Regions from separate parts of the Streptomyces sp. NBC_00236 genome, predicted to be linked through region 3. Evidence: riboswitches for the same ligand, from Rfam matches in the RefSeq annotation. Region 3 holds a riboswitch; each other region holds the start of a gene.
What was found. Region 3 has a riboswitch for cyclic di-AMP ahead of OG446_RS33645 (M23 family metallopeptidase). Riboswitches for the same ligand answer to the same signal wherever they lie in the genome.
Positions count from the first base shown of each region.

Region 1: another riboswitch for cyclic di-AMP. It lies ahead of OG446_RS23470 (C40 family peptidase); the one in region 3 lies ahead of OG446_RS33645 (M23 family metallopeptidase).
Region 2: another riboswitch for cyclic di-AMP. It lies ahead of OG446_RS19830 (M23 family metallopeptidase); the one in region 3 lies ahead of OG446_RS33645 (M23 family metallopeptidase).
Region 4: another riboswitch for cyclic di-AMP. It lies ahead of OG446_RS29065 (M23 family metallopeptidase); the one in region 3 lies ahead of OG446_RS33645 (M23 family metallopeptidase).

Region 1 is NZ_CP108100.1:5,183,191-5,187,324, reverse strand. It holds gene pcrA (DNA helicase PcrA) at 43-2,481, opposite strand; cyclic di-AMP (ydaO/yuaA leader) riboswitch at 2,741-2,908, shown strand; gene OG446_RS23470 (C40 family peptidase) at 2,907-4,085, shown strand.
Region 2 is NZ_CP108100.1:4,384,357-4,388,490, forward strand. It holds tRNA gene OG446_RS19820 (tRNA-Met) at 269-342, shown strand; gene OG446_RS19825 (PP2C family protein-serine/threonine phosphatase) at 475-1,740, shown strand; cyclic di-AMP (ydaO/yuaA leader) riboswitch at 2,017-2,171, shown strand; gene OG446_RS19830 (M23 family metallopeptidase) at 2,183-3,352, shown strand; gene OG446_RS19835 (aldo/keto reductase) at 3,656-4,134, shown strand, end outside.
Region 3 is NZ_CP108100.1:7,555,516-7,559,649, forward strand. It holds gene OG446_RS33635 (DUF6126 family protein) at 1-23, shown strand, start outside; gene OG446_RS33640 (tyrosine-protein phosphatase) at 93-905, opposite strand; cyclic di-AMP (ydaO/yuaA leader) riboswitch at 1,390-1,548, shown strand; gene OG446_RS33645 (M23 family metallopeptidase) at 1,552-2,493, shown strand; gene OG446_RS33650 (SGNH/GDSL hydrolase family protein) at 2,756-3,592, shown strand; gene OG446_RS33655 (STM4011 family radical SAM protein) at 3,607-4,134, opposite strand, start outside.
Region 4 is NZ_CP108100.1:6,494,859-6,498,992, forward strand. It holds gene OG446_RS29055 (M16 family metallopeptidase) at 1-745, shown strand, start outside; gene OG446_RS29060 (M16 family metallopeptidase) at 772-2,154, shown strand; cyclic di-AMP (ydaO/yuaA leader) riboswitch at 2,382-2,548, shown strand; gene OG446_RS29065 (M23 family metallopeptidase) at 2,562-3,404, shown strand; gene OG446_RS29070 (GntR family transcriptional regulator) at 3,625-4,134, shown strand, end outside.

The DNA.
Region 1 (4,134 bases), 2.4 Mb from region 3:
GGGTGGGCGGCCGCGGCCGCCCACCCGCGGGGCCCGCCGGCCCTACAGCTTCTCGACCGGCGCGTACCGCAGCAGCAGCTTCTTCGGCCGCGCGTCCCCGAAGTCGACCGTGGCCTTCGCCTGGTCCCCGATGCCCTCGACCGCCGTCACCGTGCCCAGACCGAACTGGTCGTGGGTGACCCGGTCACCGGCCACCAGGGTGATCGTCGGCTTGTCCGAGGTCCGCCGGGTCGCGAAGCCCGAGGGGCCGGAGCGCGCACGGGACGCGGAGCGCGACGAGGTGATGCCCGACGTCGGCCCGGCCGGTGCCGCCATGGGGCCCTTGCGCTTCCACTCCAGGTGCTGGTCCGGGATCTCCTCCAGGAACCGCGACGGCGGGTTGTACGCGGGCTGGCCCCAGGCGCTGCGCATCGCCGCGCGAGTGAGGTAGAGCCGCTCGCGGGCGCGCGTGATGCCGACGTAGGCGAGCCGCCGCTCCTCCTCCAGCTCCTTGGTCTGTCCGAGTGCCCGCATGTGCGGGAAGACCCCGTCCTCCATGCCGGTCAGGAAGACCACCGGGAATTCGAGGCCCTTGGCGGTGTGCAGCGTCATCAGCGTGACGACACCGGAGCCGTCCTCGTCCTCGTCGGGGATCTGGTCGGCGTCGGCGACGAGCGCGACCTTCTCCAGGAACTCGGCGAGCGTGCCCGCGCCTTCGTCCTCCGCCCGCTCCTGCTCGAACTCGAGGGCGACGGAGGCGAGTTCCTGGAGGTTCTCGATCCGGGTCTCGTCCTGCGGGTCGGTGGACGCCTGGAGCTCGGCGAGATAGCCGGTCCGCTCCATGACGGCCTCCACCACGACCGCAGGTCCAGCGCCGGACTCCACGACCGTGCGGAGCTCCTCCATCAGCGTGTTGAACCGCTTCACCGCGTTCGACGAACGGGCTGCCATGCCGTACGCCTCGTCGACCCGGCGCAGCGCCTGCGGGAAGGAGATCTTCTCGCGCATCGACAGGGCGTCGATCATCGCCTCGGCCCGGTCGCCGATGCCCCGCTTGGGCACGTTCAGGATGCGGCGCAGCGGGACGGTGTCCTCGGGGTTGGAGAGGACCCGGAGGTAGGCCAGGACGTCCCTGACCTCCTTGCGCTCGTAGAAGCGCACGCCGCCGACCACCTTGTAGGGCAGGCCGACGCGGATGAAGATCTCCTCGAAGACACGCGACTGCGCGTTCGTCCGGTAGAAGATCGCCACGTCGCCGGCCTTGGCGTCGCCCGCGTCGGTCAGCCGGTCGATCTCGTCGGCGACGAACTGCGCCTCGTCGTGCTCGGTGTCGGCGACATAGCCGGTGATGCGGGTGCCCGCGCCCGCGTTCGTCCAGAGGTTCTTCGGGCGGCGGCTCTCGTTGCGCTCGATGACCGCGTTGGCCGCGGACAGGATCGTCTGCGTGGAGCGGTAGTTCTGCTCCAGCATGATCGTCGTCGCGTCCGGGTAGTCCTCCTCGAACTGGAGGATGTTGCGGATGGTCGCGCCGCGGAAGGCGTAGATCGACTGGTCCGCGTCACCCACGACGCACAGCTCGCCCGGGGCGTCGGCCTCGCCCGCCGGGCCGACCAGTTCCCGTACGAGCGTGTACTGGGCGTGGTTGGTGTCCTGGTACTCGTCGACGAGGACGTGGCGGAAGCGGCGGCGGTAGTGCTCGGCGACGTCGGGGAACGCCTGGAGCAGGTGCACCGTCGTCATGATGATGTCGTCGAAGTCCAGCGCGTTCGCCTCGCGCAGCCGGGACTGGTAGAGCGCGTAGGCCTGGGCGAGTGTCTTCTCGAAGCCGTCGGCAGCCTGGCCGGCGAAGGTCTCCTCGTCGATCAGCTCGTTCTTCAGGTTCGAGACCTTCGCCGTGAACGACTTCGGCGGGTAGCGCTTCGGGTCGAGGTCGAGATCGCGGCAGACCAGGGCCATGAGGCGCTTGGAGTCGGCGGCGTCGTAGATGGAGAACGAGGAGGTGAAGCCGAGCCGCTTCGACTCGCGGCGCAGGATCCGTACGCACGCGCTGTGGAAGGTCATGACCCACATGGCGTTGGCCCGCGGTCCGACGAGCTGCTCGACGCGCTCCTTCATCTCGCCGGCGGCCTTGTTGGTGAAGGTGATCGCCAGGATCTGGCCGGGGTGCACGCCGCGCTCGGCCAGCAGATGGGCGATGCGGTGCGTCAGTACGCGGGTCTTGCCCGAACCGGCACCGGCGACGATGAGCAGCGGGGACCCGGCGTGCACGACGGCTGCGCGCTGCTCGGTGTTCAGCCCGTCCAGCAGCGCGGCCGCGTCGATGACCGGGCGGTGGGCCCCGTCGCGGTAGTAGGCCTCGCGGGGCGGCGGGGGCCCGTCGAAAACGCCCGCGAAGAGGTCCTCCGGCACCGCTTCGGGTGCGGAGTCCTCGGGGGGCGGCGGGGGCCCTTCCTCCGTGTGCTGGAGGCCGGCCAGGAAACTGTCGTCAAAGAGGCTGCTCATCGCCTCCCGAGTCTAGGCGTGCGCACTGACACTCCGGGCCCGAGTGACCAACCACGCACCGGCGACCGGACACTCAGAGCGAGCGATGGGCATCACTGTGTGGAGCGACCCCGGGCCCCACCTGCCCCGCAGCGCCCCGATCCGGCAAGGTCACGAAAATGTATCGGGCATATCGAACATCAACCTTCACAGCGGCACCATGAGTTGGCTAGCGTGCTCGTTCGGGCGGCCCGTACCCCCAGAGGCGATCCACGCCGAGCGGGCGTCCACGCCGAATCCGGGCTGTCCGTCACGGGAGTCCGGAACCGGGGACCCACACGCATCACCGGGGTGAATCGGTCCGAAATCCCCCACCAGGACCGTAGGGCAGCCTTCCGTTCCGCCCGAACCCGACAGCTAACCCGGTAGGCGGTCCACGGAAGGAGATGCCGGCCTTGGCGTCGCATCGCAAACCGCGCACCCGTGTGCGCAATACCGGCCCGGCCGTCGGGATCACGACGGCCGCACTGGCTTCGGTGACCCTGCTGTCCACGCAGAGCGCACTCGCCGCCCCGGCTCCCAAGCCCAGCATCGAGGACGTACAGAAGAAGGTCGACGACCTCTACCGGCAGGCGGGCACCGCGACCCAGCAGTACAACCAGGCGAAGGAAGCGACCACGGCGCAGCGCTCCAAGGTGGACACCCTGCTCGACGACGTCGCCAAGCGCACCGAGAAGCTGAACGAGGCACGCAGGACGCTCGGCACCTATGCCGCCGCCCAGTACCGCGGCGGCACCCTCGCCCCGACCGCCACCTTCTTCCTGGCCGACGACCCGCAGTCGTTCTTCGACCAGACCCACCTCATGGACCGGATGACCGAGCGCCAGACGCGGGCGGTGTCGGACTTCCGTACGCAGCAGGTGAAGGCGTCCGAGCAGCGGGCCGAGGCCGTGGCGAGCCTGGAGACGCTCACCGAGTCCCAGGCGACCCTGCGCACCAGCAAGCAGAACGTCCAGACGAAGCTGTCCGAGGCCCGCGGCCTGCTGTCGAAGCTGACAGCCGAGGAGAAGGCGCGGCTGGCCGAGCTGGAGCGCAAGAAGGAGGCGGAGGCCAAGCGCAAGGCGGCGGAGCTGGCGAAGAAGCAGGCCGCCGCGAAGGCCGAGGCCGACCGCGAGGCCGCGGCGGCCGAGGAGGCCGCCGAGGAGGCCGGCAGCGGCACGGGGGCAGGCACCGGAACCGGGACCGGCTCGGGCTCGGGTTCGGACGCCGACGCCTCGACCAAGGCCGAGAAGGTCATGGCGTTCGCCAGGGCGCAGCTCGGCAAGCCGTACGTCTGGGGGGCGACCGGCCCGGCCTCGTACGACTGCTCCGGGCTCACCCAGGCGGCCTGGAAGGCGGCCGGTGTCGACATTCCGCGGACCACCTGGGACCAGGTGAACGTGGGCACCCGGATAGCCACCGAGGATCTGCGGCCCGGGGACCTGGTGTTCTTCTACGACGACATCAGCCACGTCGGCATCTACAAGGGCGACGGCATGATGATCCACGCGCCGAAGCCGGGGGCGAACGTGCGCGAGGAGTCGATCTACTACATGCCGATCTACGGGAGCGTGCGGCCGGGCTGACGAGCGCTGCGGGGCCACCGTGGGGCCGCGTTTTGGGTCCACGGGCCCA
Region 2 (4,134 bases), 3.2 Mb from region 3:
CGCCGGTGCGCCCACAAGGTGGCTACAGGGCCGCTTTGTTCGGATTTGCTGACCTGAATCCGGCTTCCATGCCCTGTGGTTGGGGTGGGGGTGGGTGTCGAATGTCCACAGGGGCGCACTCCTCAGGTGTGCGGCCGGGCGGCGGGCCAGGCTGCGGACCGGGCGCGTCCGTGTGCCGCCCACAGGGTGTGCGCGCCGGTGTGTGCGCCGGGTGGTCACGAGGGTGGTCATGAGTGCCTCGAACATGCCGTAGAGTTGTGTTTACCGACGCGGGGTGGAGCAGCTCGGTAGCTCGCTGGGCTCATAACCCAGAGGTCGCAGGTTCAAATCCTGTCCCCGCTACTGAAGAATCAGGCCCGGCATGCATACAGCGTGCCGGGCCTGATTCGTTTGTACGCCGTGGGCCACTGGGTCCGTCGGTTCGTGGCCCGCCGGGTTGGCCGGTGCGGGGCCGTATCGCGTACGCGTACCCCCATTGGCCGACGAGGAGTCGCCCCGCGGCCCTGCTCCGGGAAGCCTGGGGGTGGTGCGCGGTACCGTCCGCGGCCGTGGATGCACCGGGCAGGAGAGCAGCAGGTGGGGAAGCGGGAGAAGCGGCGGGGGAGGCGCGCCGGGGATGTGAGGACCCGCCGGTTCGTCCGGCTGCTGCCCACGATGATGATCGTCGGGGGCGTGCTGTTCGATGCTTTCTCCCCGCCCGAGTTCACCGCCGTCCCCTTGTACGCGGCGGCCCCGCTGATCGCCGCGCCGTTCTTCTCGCTGGCCAGCACGGTACGTACCGGTGTCGCCGCGCTGCTGGCCGTCGTCGTGCTGCGGCTGTCCAGCGGCACCCTGCTGCAGGTCGTGCCCTCCATCGAACTGCTCACCGTCCTCACCGTCTCCGTCCTCGCCGTCGTGATCAACGGGGTCGTCCGGCGCAGCAACGAGCAGCTGGCCTCCGCCCGCGTCATCGCGGAGACGGCCATGCGGGCGGTGCTGCCGACACCGTCCGACCGGATCGGCGGGCTGCAGGTGGCCGCGCGGTACGAGGCGGCGCAGGCGGACGAGTTCGTCGGCGGCGACCTGTTCTCGGTGGCGGACAGCCCGCAGGGGGTGCGGCTGGTGGTCGGGGACGTGCGCGGCAAGGGGCTGGACGCCGTGGAGGCGGTGGCGGTGGTCATCGGGGCCTTCCGGGAGGCGGCCGAACAGGAGGAGACCCTGGAGGGCGTGGCGCTGCGGCTGGAGCGCGCGCTGGCGCGGGAGTCGGACCGGCGTGGTGGCCTGGACGCGTTCGAGGGGTTCATCACCGCCGTGCTCGCCGAGGTCCCGCGGGGGGCGGGCCGGGTGCGGATCGTCAACCGCGGTCACCCCGAGCCGCTGCTCCTGCACACGGACGGAGGGCTGGATGTGCTCGGTCCGTCGGTGCCCGCGCTGCCGCTGGGGATGGACCTGGGGGTGTGGCCGGACCGGGCCGACGAGTGGGACCTGCCGGCCGGGGCGACGCTTCTCCTCTATACGGACGGCCTCTCCGAGGCCCGTAACGCCGAAGGGGTCTTCTACGACCCTGCCGAGCGGCTGCGGGGACGGATCTTCCCGGGACCCGAGGAACTCCTCTCCGCGCTGACCGATGACGTACGGCTGCATACGGGGGGCGAGTCGACGGACGACATGGCGCTGCTCGCGGTCGTGCGGCCCGCCGAGGGGCAGCCCGACCGGCGCAGGACCGTGAAGATCGTCGGTCTGGGCGACGGCGGCGGCTGAGCCGGCTCCCTGCGGTGACAGGTGAGGGGGGAGCGGTGGAGGGCGATACCACCGTCCGTAACCGAAAGACACCCCTCCGCATAACATTTGACGCAACGTCAGAAATCGGGTGCCATCCGAGGGGCGATCAACTCGCCCGATTGCACCCGGTTGTGTCCCGTAAAGTCCAGGCCAAGGACGCGAACGATCAGTGGGAACGGCTTGGAATCGGACCCCGGTGTCTATTAACGTTCGATAACGCAGCGCGGTTGTCCCAGCCGCCGTCAGTGGCGGCACCGTGCGCGAGCGCCGAATTCCGCAAGGGAACCGGGGAACCACCTACATGGGGTGAATCGGGCATCTCTGTCTTGTTTGTGAGGCGGAGGAACCCGTAGGAGACCTTCCTGCTCCGAACCCGTCAGCTAACCCGGTAGGCGAGAAGGAAGGAAAGGAGTGCGCCCCCGTGGCGTCCAACAAGCCTGCCCCCGAAGCTCCCTCTCGGTTCCGGTCCGAGTACGGCGATGACCTCGCCCCCCGGCCCGCCACCGCATTCGGTACGGAGTACGGGGCCGACTACGCGACCGATTACGGGACCGATCGGGGCAGCGACTTCGGAAACGACTTCCGCGCCGACGAGGCCGGGTCCGACAGGACCTGGGAGGAATGGAACCCCACCGAGGAGTCCATCCGCCCCGTGCGCGGCAAGCACCGCGTCGCCAAGCAGCGCAATGGTCTGGCCCGCAGTTCCACCGTCCTCGGCGTCGGCGTCATCGCGGCCGTCGGTGCGGGTGGCATGGCCACCGCCCAGAGCAAGCCGCCGGTCTCCATCTCTCTTCCCGATTCCATCGCGGACAATCTCCCCGACGCCAAGTCCCTCCCGGGCGTCGGCGCGCTGTTCTCGGGAGAGTCCGAGTCCACGGCGGACAAGGCTGCGGCCGAGACCGCTGCCGCCCCGCTGACGACCGCCGGCATCACCACCGCCGAGGCCGAGCAGGGCACCACGGACGCCGGTGAGGCACTCCGCGCCCGCATCCTCCAGCAGGCCGAGCAGCAGCAGGACGCCGCCGACGCCGAGGTCAAGGCGGCTGCGGAGAAGGCGGCCGCGGAGAAGGCCGCAGCCGAGGCGAAGAAGCAGCAGGACGCCGCCGAGGCCAAGATCGCCGCCGAGAAGAAGAAGGCGGCGGAGGAAGCGGCGAAGAAGGCGGAAGCGCTGCGGCTCGCCAAGCTCGCCGCCAGCTACGCCATCCCCACCTCCTCGTACACGATCACCTCGACCTTCGGCGAGGCCGGATCGATGTGGTCCTCCGGCTACCACACGGGCCTCGACTTCGCGGCGCCGACCGGAACACCGATCAAGGCCATCCACACCGGCACGGTCAAGTCGGCCGGCTACTCCGGTTCCTACGGCTACCGCACGGTCCTGGAGCTGGAGGACGGCACGGAGCTGTGGTTCTGCCACCAGTCCTCGATCGACGTCAGCATCGGCCAGAAGGTCACGACGGGCGACACCATCGGACGCGTCGGCGCGACCGGCAACGTGACGGGCCCGCACCTCCACCTGGAGGTCCACACCCCGGACGGCACCGGCATCGACCCGATGGCCTGGCTGCAGGCCCGCGGTCTGACGGTCTGAGACCGTCTCCCTGGATGGTTCGAGGAGGGGCCGTTTCCCGAGGCCGGTCCGAGGCCGGTCCGAAGCTTGTCCGGGACCGTTTCCCAGGACGCTCCGAGAACGCCCCTCACGCCGGTTCTCCGGCCACGAAACCCCGGCAGCCCTGACGCTCACCCCCCGACGTCAGGGCTGCCGGTCTGTCTCCGTCCGCGTGCCGCACCTGTTCAGGATGCCGCGCCGCACCTGTTCAGAATGCCGCGCTGCACCCGTTCAAGATGCACAGGCCACGGAATAGCGGAGCCCGTGGAAGTGGTTGTGCCACCCATGACTTCTCTCCGTAAGCTCGGTTCCTCCAGCCTCCAGGTCTTCCCGCTCGCCCTCGGCGGCAACGTCTTCGGATGGACGGCCGACGAGGCGCAGTCCTTCGCGGTGCTCGACGCCTACGCGGCGGCCGGCGGCAACTTCATCGACACCGCCGACGCCTATTCGGCCTGGGTCCCCGGCAACGAGGGTGGCGAGTCGGAGACCCTCATCGGCAAGTGGCTCGCCGCACGCGGCAACCGCTCCGACATCGTCGTGGCCACCAAGGTCGGCTCACACCCTGCCTACAAGGGGCTCTCCGCCACCACCATCAAGGCCGCCGCCGAGGAGTCGCTGCGCCGGCTCGGTACCGACCACATCGATCTCTACTACACGCACTTCGACGACGAGACGGTCCCGGTCGAGGAGATCATCACCGCCCTCGACCAGTTGGTGAAGGACGGCAAGGTCCGCGAGATCGCCGCCTCCAACATCAGCCCCCA
Region 3 (4,134 bases):
CCGTGGGGATGCACAACCAGTAGGCGGGCGGACGGGCGAGTCGGGCAGCCGCCGGGCGGGCAGGCGTGGACGCGGGCTGACCGCCCGGGCGGTCAGCCCGCGTCGAGCAGGCGCTCGCGCAGCCGCTCCCGCGTCTCCTGGCTGATCCTGAGGCCTTCGGCGAGATAGCGGTCGGTGCCGCCCCAGGTCTCGTCGATGGTGGTGAAGGCGGCGGCGAGATAGTCGGGGTGGGCGCCGAAGAGGGGATTGAGCAGCTCCATCACCTCGGGCGACATCCCGGCGGCGGAGGTGTCGCTGCGGCGGACCTTGTAGCGGCGGTGCGCGTCGTTGGACTTGAGGTAGTCGGCCTCGATGGCCTCGCGCTCGACGCCGACGGCCAGCAGGGACACCGCGATGGAGAGACCCGCGCGGTCCTTGCCCGCGGCGCAGTGCATCAGGGCGGGCACGCTGTCCTCGGCCAGGGCGTGCAGGACCCGGCTGTGCTCTGCCGTGCGGTCCAGGATGATCCGGCGGTAGGAAGCGACCATGCGGTGGGTCCCCTTGCCGTCGGCCAGGATCGACCGCAGCTCGTTCATGTTGCCGTCGCGCACCATCCGCCAGAACTCCGCGCCGTCCGCCGGGTCGCTGAGCGGGATGTTCACATTGCGCACGCCCGGCAGTTCCACGTCCAGGCCGTCGAGCTTGTGGTCGGCGCCGTTGCGGAAGTCGAAGACGGTGTGCAGACCGAGACCGGTGAGGAACGCGGTGTCCTCGGCCGTGGCGTGTGCCAGGTGACCACTGCGGTAGAGCCGCCCGTACCGCACCCGGCGGCCGTCCGAGGTGGGCAGGCCGCCCACGTCACGGAAATTGCGGACACCCGCCAGCTCGGGCTCCGTCGACGGGGTCTGCGGCAGCTGCTGCGTCACGGTCACTCCTGGGGGCTCTGCCGCCGGCGCGTGTCGCCCGCGGGTCCACTCTCGTGACGATACGACATTGATTCCTCAGGCAATCATCTTGGTCGTACCCGCACTTCGGGCCCCTGTGGCAGTCCGCCGGGCGGATCTCTCCGCACGGCCGCGCGGCCCTGGATCCACGCGGACGATGCGACGGAGCGGAAGCGATGGGCATGACATGTCCGTATTAGGGCTTTAGTCGAACATGCCCTACTTCTACGGTAGATGATCGCCCTCTCGTGAGCGGGATCATATCCGTGACGGTGTGTGGCGGCGGGGCCGCTGGGTATTCCGTGCGCGGCGCGGAAATCCAAGATCCGTAATCCACGGAGTGTGACCGGAATTCCTCGCCGAATTTCCGGCACGGAATCCCGCACGGAACCCGTGGCTTGTTTCCGCCGTCCCGGCTCGCTTACGTTCGCTGCAATCCGGACGGACCGCCTAATCCTGCCGCCGCCCGGAATTCGCACCCACTCACCGCGTGGCAGGAGCGGGGGAACCAGGTAAGCCGCCGGCCGGGAAACCGGACGGCTCGGGGTGAAGTCGCGCCAGCCGCGACCGGACATCTCCAGTCCGAACCCGACAGCTCACCTCGCAGGCGCCGGAGAGGAAAACCTTCATGCCCATATCGGGTAAGCACCGTCGTCCCAAGTCCAGCACCATTGCCCGTGGCGTCGTCGCCGCGAGCGCCGGCGGAGCCGTCATCGCGCTTCCGCTGCTCGGCGCCACCGGTGCCCACGCCGCGGAGCAGTCCGCTCCGGTCACCTCGAAGTCGGCCGCCGCTCACACCACCCCGGCCAAGCCGGTCGCGAAGAAGCAGGCCGGCGCCACCTCCTACACCGTGGTCTCCGGCGACTACCTGTCGAAGATCGCTGCCGAGCACAAGCTCAAGGGTGGCTGGGAGAAGCTGTACCAGGACAACCGCAAGGTCGTCGGCGACGACCCGAGCCTGATCTTCCCGGGCATGAAGCTGACCCTCGGCGGCAAGGCCTGGGGCCACGCCTCGACCACCTCCACGGGCACCACCACCCCGTCGAAGGCCCCCTCCAAGGCCCCGGCCAAGACCGAGACGAAGGCCTCCACGGCCTCCGACTCGTCCTCCTCCGACGACTCGTCGTCCAAGGAGACCTCGGCGCCGGCCACCCAGAGCAACGACTCCGGTTACGTCCACCCGGTCCCGGGCAACCACACCACCGCGTACCGCGCCTCCGGTGCCAACTGGTCCAGCGGCAGCCACACCGGCATCGACTTCCCCGTGTCCACCGGCACGAGCGTGAAGGCGATCACCTCCGGCACCGTCGTCACCGCCGGCTGGGGCGGCGCGTACGGCAACGAGGTCGTCATCAAGCACGCCGACGGCCACTACTCGCAGTACGGCCACATGTCCTCGCTCTCCGTCTCGGCCGGCCAGACCGTGACCGCGGGCCAGCAGGTCGGCCTGTCCGGCTCCACCGGCAACGCCACCGGCCCGCACCTCCACTTCGAGGTCCGCACGGGTCCGGCGTACGGCTCGGACATCGACCCGATCGCCTACCTGGCGTCGCACGGCATCAACGTCTGATCCGGGCAACACCGGTCCGGTGAACCGGGCCTGAGCAATGCATGGAGGGACGGTGCGCGGCGGCGCACCGTCCCTCTGCCGTTGGCTGTCCGTGCTCGGAAGAGGCGCGCGGCTCCGGGGCGGCGGCGGTGAATGGTGGCGGTGGGTGGTGGCCACTCTTATTCCCCCTTTACCAAAAACTGACCGGGTGGTCTATCTCACCACCCGTCAACCCCTTATTACGGTCGCGTAGGTCACATTCGGCGGTGCAGGATATGCCCTTGTGGCAGACGATTCGAACAACATCCAGCAGGGCGTCATCAACCAACAGGGCGCCATCGGGTCGTACGCGGCGATTGGCGACAGCTTCACCGAGGGAGTCGGTGACCCCGGCCCGGACGGAACGTTCGTCGGCTGGGCGGACCGGTTCGCGGTCCTTCTCGCGGACCAGCTCCCGGACCCGGGCGCGGCGACGGGCACCGCTCACGCAGACTTCAGGTACGCCAATCTCGCCGTACGAGGACGTCTCCTCGACCAGATCGTCGAGGAGCAGGTGCCGCGCGCCAAGGAACTCGCCCCCGATCTGGTGAGCTTCTGCGCCGGCGGCAACGACATCATCCGGCCGGGCACCGATCCCGACGACGTGGCCGAGCGCTTCGAGCGCGCGGTCGCCGACCTGACCCGGTCGGTCGGCACGGTCATGGTCACCACCGGCTTCGACACCCGCAACGTGCCCGTGCTGCGCCATCTGCGCGGCAAGATCGCCACCTACACCGCGCATGTACGGTCCATCGCCGACCGCTACGACTGCCCGGTCCTCGACCTGTGGTCCCTGCGCTCGGTCCAGGACCGGCGCGCCTGGGACGACGACCGGCTGCACCTGTCGCCCGAGGGCCACACCCGGGTCGCGCTGCGCGCCGCCCAGGTCCTCGGCCTCGGCGTACCCGCCGATCCGGACCAGGAGTGGCCGCCGCAGGCCCAGCGCGGAACGCTCGAAGTGCGGCGCGACGACATCCACTGGGCACGCGAGTACCTGGTCCCGTGGATCGGCCGGCGGCTGCGCGGTGAGTCCTCGGGGGACCACGTGGAGGCCAAGCGGCCCGACCTGCTGCCTCTCTGAGAGGCTCGCAGTCCTCAGTCGCCCCGGGCGAACGGGGCGACGGAGGACACCGGCCGCGCCGGTATGCGCTCCAGCACTCCGCCGGCGAAGACGTCGTAGAGCGGCAGCGTCTCCAGGTGCACATAGCCGATGTGGCAGTCGCAGACGGCGAGCGGACAGGCCCGGGGACCCAGCGCCGCGCGGTAGCTGCCGTCGTAGAGATTGCCGAGCTCCGCGCGGACGAAGTGGCAGCGGCGCACCGTGCCGTCGCCGTCCACCGAGATCACCGACTCACCGGTCCGGCAGGGCAGCCCCGCCGAACGGTGCGGATGCCGGCTGTACGGGAACAGCGGGTCGACCGCCGTCCACCGGTCCGCCTCCTCGTCCGTATAGGTGTGGCCCTCGGCGGCGTTGACCCAGAGGTAGACCTGCTCGGGCAGCGCCGCCCGCAGCCGTCGCGCCTCGTCGAGGTGGCCGTCGAGGCCGACGATTCCCACGCTGTGGCGGATCCCCAGAGCCACCAGCTCCTCACACCGCCCGAGGAAGCGTTCGTACGGTGTCTG
Region 4 (4,134 bases), 1.1 Mb from region 3:
CGACCCCGAGCGCACGCTCGCCTGGATCGAGAAGTACTTCGGCAGCATCCCTTCGCACGACGGCAAGCAGCCGCCGCGCGACGGCGCCCTGCCGGAGATCATCGGTGGCCAGCTGCGCGAGGAGGTCCGCGAGGAGGTCCCGGCGCGAGCGCTGATGGCCGCCTACCGGCTGCCCCACGACGGCACCCGTGAGTGCGACGCCGCGGACCTCGCGCTGACCGTGCTGGGCGGCGGCGAGTCGTCCCGGCTGCACAACCGCCTGGTGCGCCGGGACCGGACGGCCGTCGCCGCCGGATTCGGGCTGCTGCGCCTGGCGGGCGCGCCCTCGCTCGGCTGGCTGGACGTCAAGACGTCCGGCGGTGTCGAGGTGGCACAGATCGAGACCGCGGTCGACGAGGAGCTGGCCCGGTTCGCCGAGGAGGGCCCCACGCCCGAGGAGATGGAGCGCGCCCAGGCGCAGTTGGAGCGCGAGTGGCTGGACCGCCTCGGTACGGTCGCGGGCCGCGCCGACGAACTGTGCCGGTTCGCCGTGCTGTTCGGTGACCCGCAGCTCGCCCTGACCGCCGTGCACCGGGTGCTCGACGTGACCGCCGAGGAGGTCAAGGCGGCCGCCAGGGCCCAGCTGCGACCGGACAACCGGGCGGTGCTGGTGTACGAGCCGATCGAGCCCGCCGAGGCCGCCGAGGCCGCCGAAGAGGCGGATGCCGCCACCGACACCGACGCGCACGAAGGGGCGGACAAGTGACCGACGCTGCCGCGACTGGAGTTTCGATGGAGTACCACCCGCAGCCCGCCCCCGGCGTGGCCAGGCCCTGGGCCTTCCCCGCGCCCGAGCGCGGCTCGCTGCCCAACGGCGTCACGGTGCTGCGCTGCCACCGCCCCGGCCAGCAGGTCGTCGCCGTCGAGATCTTCCTCGACGCCCCCCTGGACGCCGAGCCCGAAGGGCTGGACGGGGTCGCCACGATCATGTCCCGCGCGCTGTCCGAGGGCACCGACAAGCAGAGCGCCGAGGAGTTCGCCGCCGAGCTGGAGCGGTGCGGCGCCACGCTGGACGCCCACGCCGACCATCCCGGCGTCCGGGTCTCCCTGGAGGTTCCGGCCTCCCGGCTGGCCAAGGCGCTCGGCCTCGTTGCCGAGGCGCTGCGGGCTCCGGCCTTCGCCGACAGCGAGATCGAGCGACTCGTGGGCAACCGGCTGGACGAGATCCCGCACGAGCAGGCCAACCCGGCCCGGCGTGCCGCCAAGCAGCTCTCCAAGGAGCTGTTCCCGGCCACGGCACGCATGTCGCGCCCGCGCCAGGGCACCGAGGAGACCGTGGCCCGGATCGACTCCGCGGCCGTGCGCGCCTTCTACGACGCCCACATCCGCCCGTCCACCGCGACCGCCGTGGTCGTGGGCGACCTCACGGGCATCGACCTGGACGCGCTGCTCGCCGACACCCTCGGTGACTGGTCGGGCAACACCGCGGAGCCCCGCCCCGTCCCGCCGATCACCGCTGACGACACGGGCCGTGTGGTGATCGTGGACCGCCCCGGCGCGGTGCAGACCCAGCTGCTGATCGGCCGGATCGGCGCCGACCGGCACGACAGCGTCTGGGCGGCCCAGGTGCTCGGCACCTACTGCCTCGGTGGCACGCTCACCTCCCGGCTCGACCGGGTGCTGCGGGAGGAGAAGGGCTACACCTACGGCGTGCGGGCCTTCGCCCAGGTGCTGCGCTCGACGGCTCCGGACTCCGCCTCCGGGGCCACGGGCGCCGCGATGCTCGCCATCAGCGGTTCCGTGGACACGGAGTCCACCGGGCCGGCGCTGGAGGACCTGTGGAAGGTCCTGCGGACGCTGGCAGCCGAAGGGCTGACGGACGCCGAGCGCGAGACGGCCGTGCAGAACCTCGTGGGTGTCGCCCCGCTGAAGTTCGAGATGGCGGCCTCCGTCGCCGGCACCCTCGCCGACCAGGTCGAGCAGCATCTCCCGGACGACTACCAGGCGCAGCTCTACGCACGCCTGGCCGACACCGGGACGGTGGAGGCGACGGCGGCCGTGGTCAACGCCTTCCCGGAGGACCGGCTGGTCACGGTTCTCGTCGGGGATGCCGCGCAGATCGCCGACCCGGTCCGGGCCCTCGGCATCGGCGAGGTGTCGATCGTGACCGGCTGAGCACAACGGTCATCCCGCCCGGTATCAGGGCAAACAGAACAGTGGTGAAGGTCCCGGCGGAGCGATCTCCGCCGGGACCTTCCGTTTTGCCCCTTTTTGGGGGGTTGGTTGCCTTTCTGCCCTGTGGGATGCGCTACAAAACGGCCTGTCCGTTTGGTGACGGGAAGTGCCCCCGCTTAGCGTCGGCTCCGCTGTCCGTCACTCGTATGCCGCATCCGTGACGTACCGGGCAGCCATCGCCGAGTCCCCGTCAGGCGCGAGCCTGGGGAGCCGGGGACCCACGCAGTCCCTGGGGTGAATCGGATGGCCGTGTCCCGTACGGGACCGGGGATCCGTAGGAGACCTTCCTGCTCCGAACCCGTCAGCTAACCCGGTAGGCGAGAAGGAAGGAAAGGACCAGCCACTTCATGGCGTTCACCCGTGCCACCGGGAAGCATCGTGCCCCGGGCCGTCTGACGCGCACCGGCGCGAAGGCCGTCGGCATCGCGACCCTGGCCACCACCGGCGTCATCGGAGGACTGGCCTCCCCGGCCCTCGCCTCGGACACCGGGACCCCCTCCGTCGGCGACACCGGCCTCACCCAGGTCATCGCCATCGAGAACGTCCTCGCCGAGCAGATCGACGCCCAGGCGGACGCGCAGCAGCACCAGGCCGACGTCGCCGAGAAGAAGGCCGAGGCGAAGGCCGCCGCGAAGAAGAAGGCCGAGGCCAAGAAGAAGACCGAAGCCAAGGCCAAGGCTGCCGCGAAGGCCGAGGCCGCCGCGAAGGCGAAGGCCGCCCGGGCAGAGAAGGCCCGCGAGAGTGCGGCCCGTGCCGCCCGTTCCGCCGAGCGCACCCGGCTCGGCTCCTTCCAGCTCCCCGTCGCCGGCTCGTACGTGAGCACCGGCTACAAGTCCAGCGGCTCCATGTGGTCCTCCGGCAGCCACTCCGGCATCGACTTCCACGCCGCTTCCGGCAGTTCCGTCGTCGCCGTCGGCGCCGGCACGGTCGTCGAGGCCGGCTGGGGCGGGGCGTACGGCAACAACATCGTGCTGCGGATGACGGACGGCACGTACACCCAGTACGGCCACCTCTCCTCGATCGGCGTGTCCGTCGGCCAGAGCGTCGGTGCCGGCCAGCAGATCGGCCTCTCCGGCTCCACCGGCAACTCGACCGGCCCGCACCTGCACTTCGAGGCCCGCACCACGCCCTCGTACGGCTCCGACATGGACCCGGTCGCCTACCTGCGCTCCCACGGCGTCTCCGTCTGACCGGCCGACGACCCCTCGGTGAAGGCCCCGGCACCACGCCGGGGCCTTCGTCGTGTCCGTGTGTCCCGGCCTTCCGCAGCGGTGGCGCCGGAACGGCCCGGTGACCAAAAGATATTCATGAATTTCCACCCGCCGTCGGAAATGCGACCGCATTGCAATAGAGTCGCAGGACAGGTGTCGATCGGCTGCGTTTCGCGGGGATTAAGGCGGAGGTTCGGACATGCGCATTCCGGCGCATTCGGTATGCACGGCAATCCGTGAAGACATCGTCTCGGGTGTCTTCGAACGCGGCAGCCGACTCACCGAGGAGGTACTCGCACGGCGTTACGGGGTCTCCCGGGTGCCGGTTCGGGAAGCGCTGCGCACCCTGGAGTCCGAAGGATTCGTGGTCACCCGCAGACACGCCGGAGCCTGCGTGGCCGAGCCCACCGAGCAGGAGGCTGCCGACCTCCTGGAGGTCCGCATGCTGCTGGAGCCGCTCGGCGCGGCCCGCGCCGCCCACCGCCGCTCGGACGCGCACCTCAAGGTGCTGCGCGGCCTGGTCAGGCTCGGTCAGGAGCGCGCCCGCCGGGGTGAGGGCGAGGACCTGCGCTCCCTTGGCGCCTGGTTCCACGAGACGCTCGCGCAGGCCTCCGGCAGCCCCGGCCTGATCGCGCTGCTCACCCAGCTGCGGCACAAGACCACCTGGATGTACGCGATCGAGTCCCCGGCCCGTCCGGCCGATTCATGG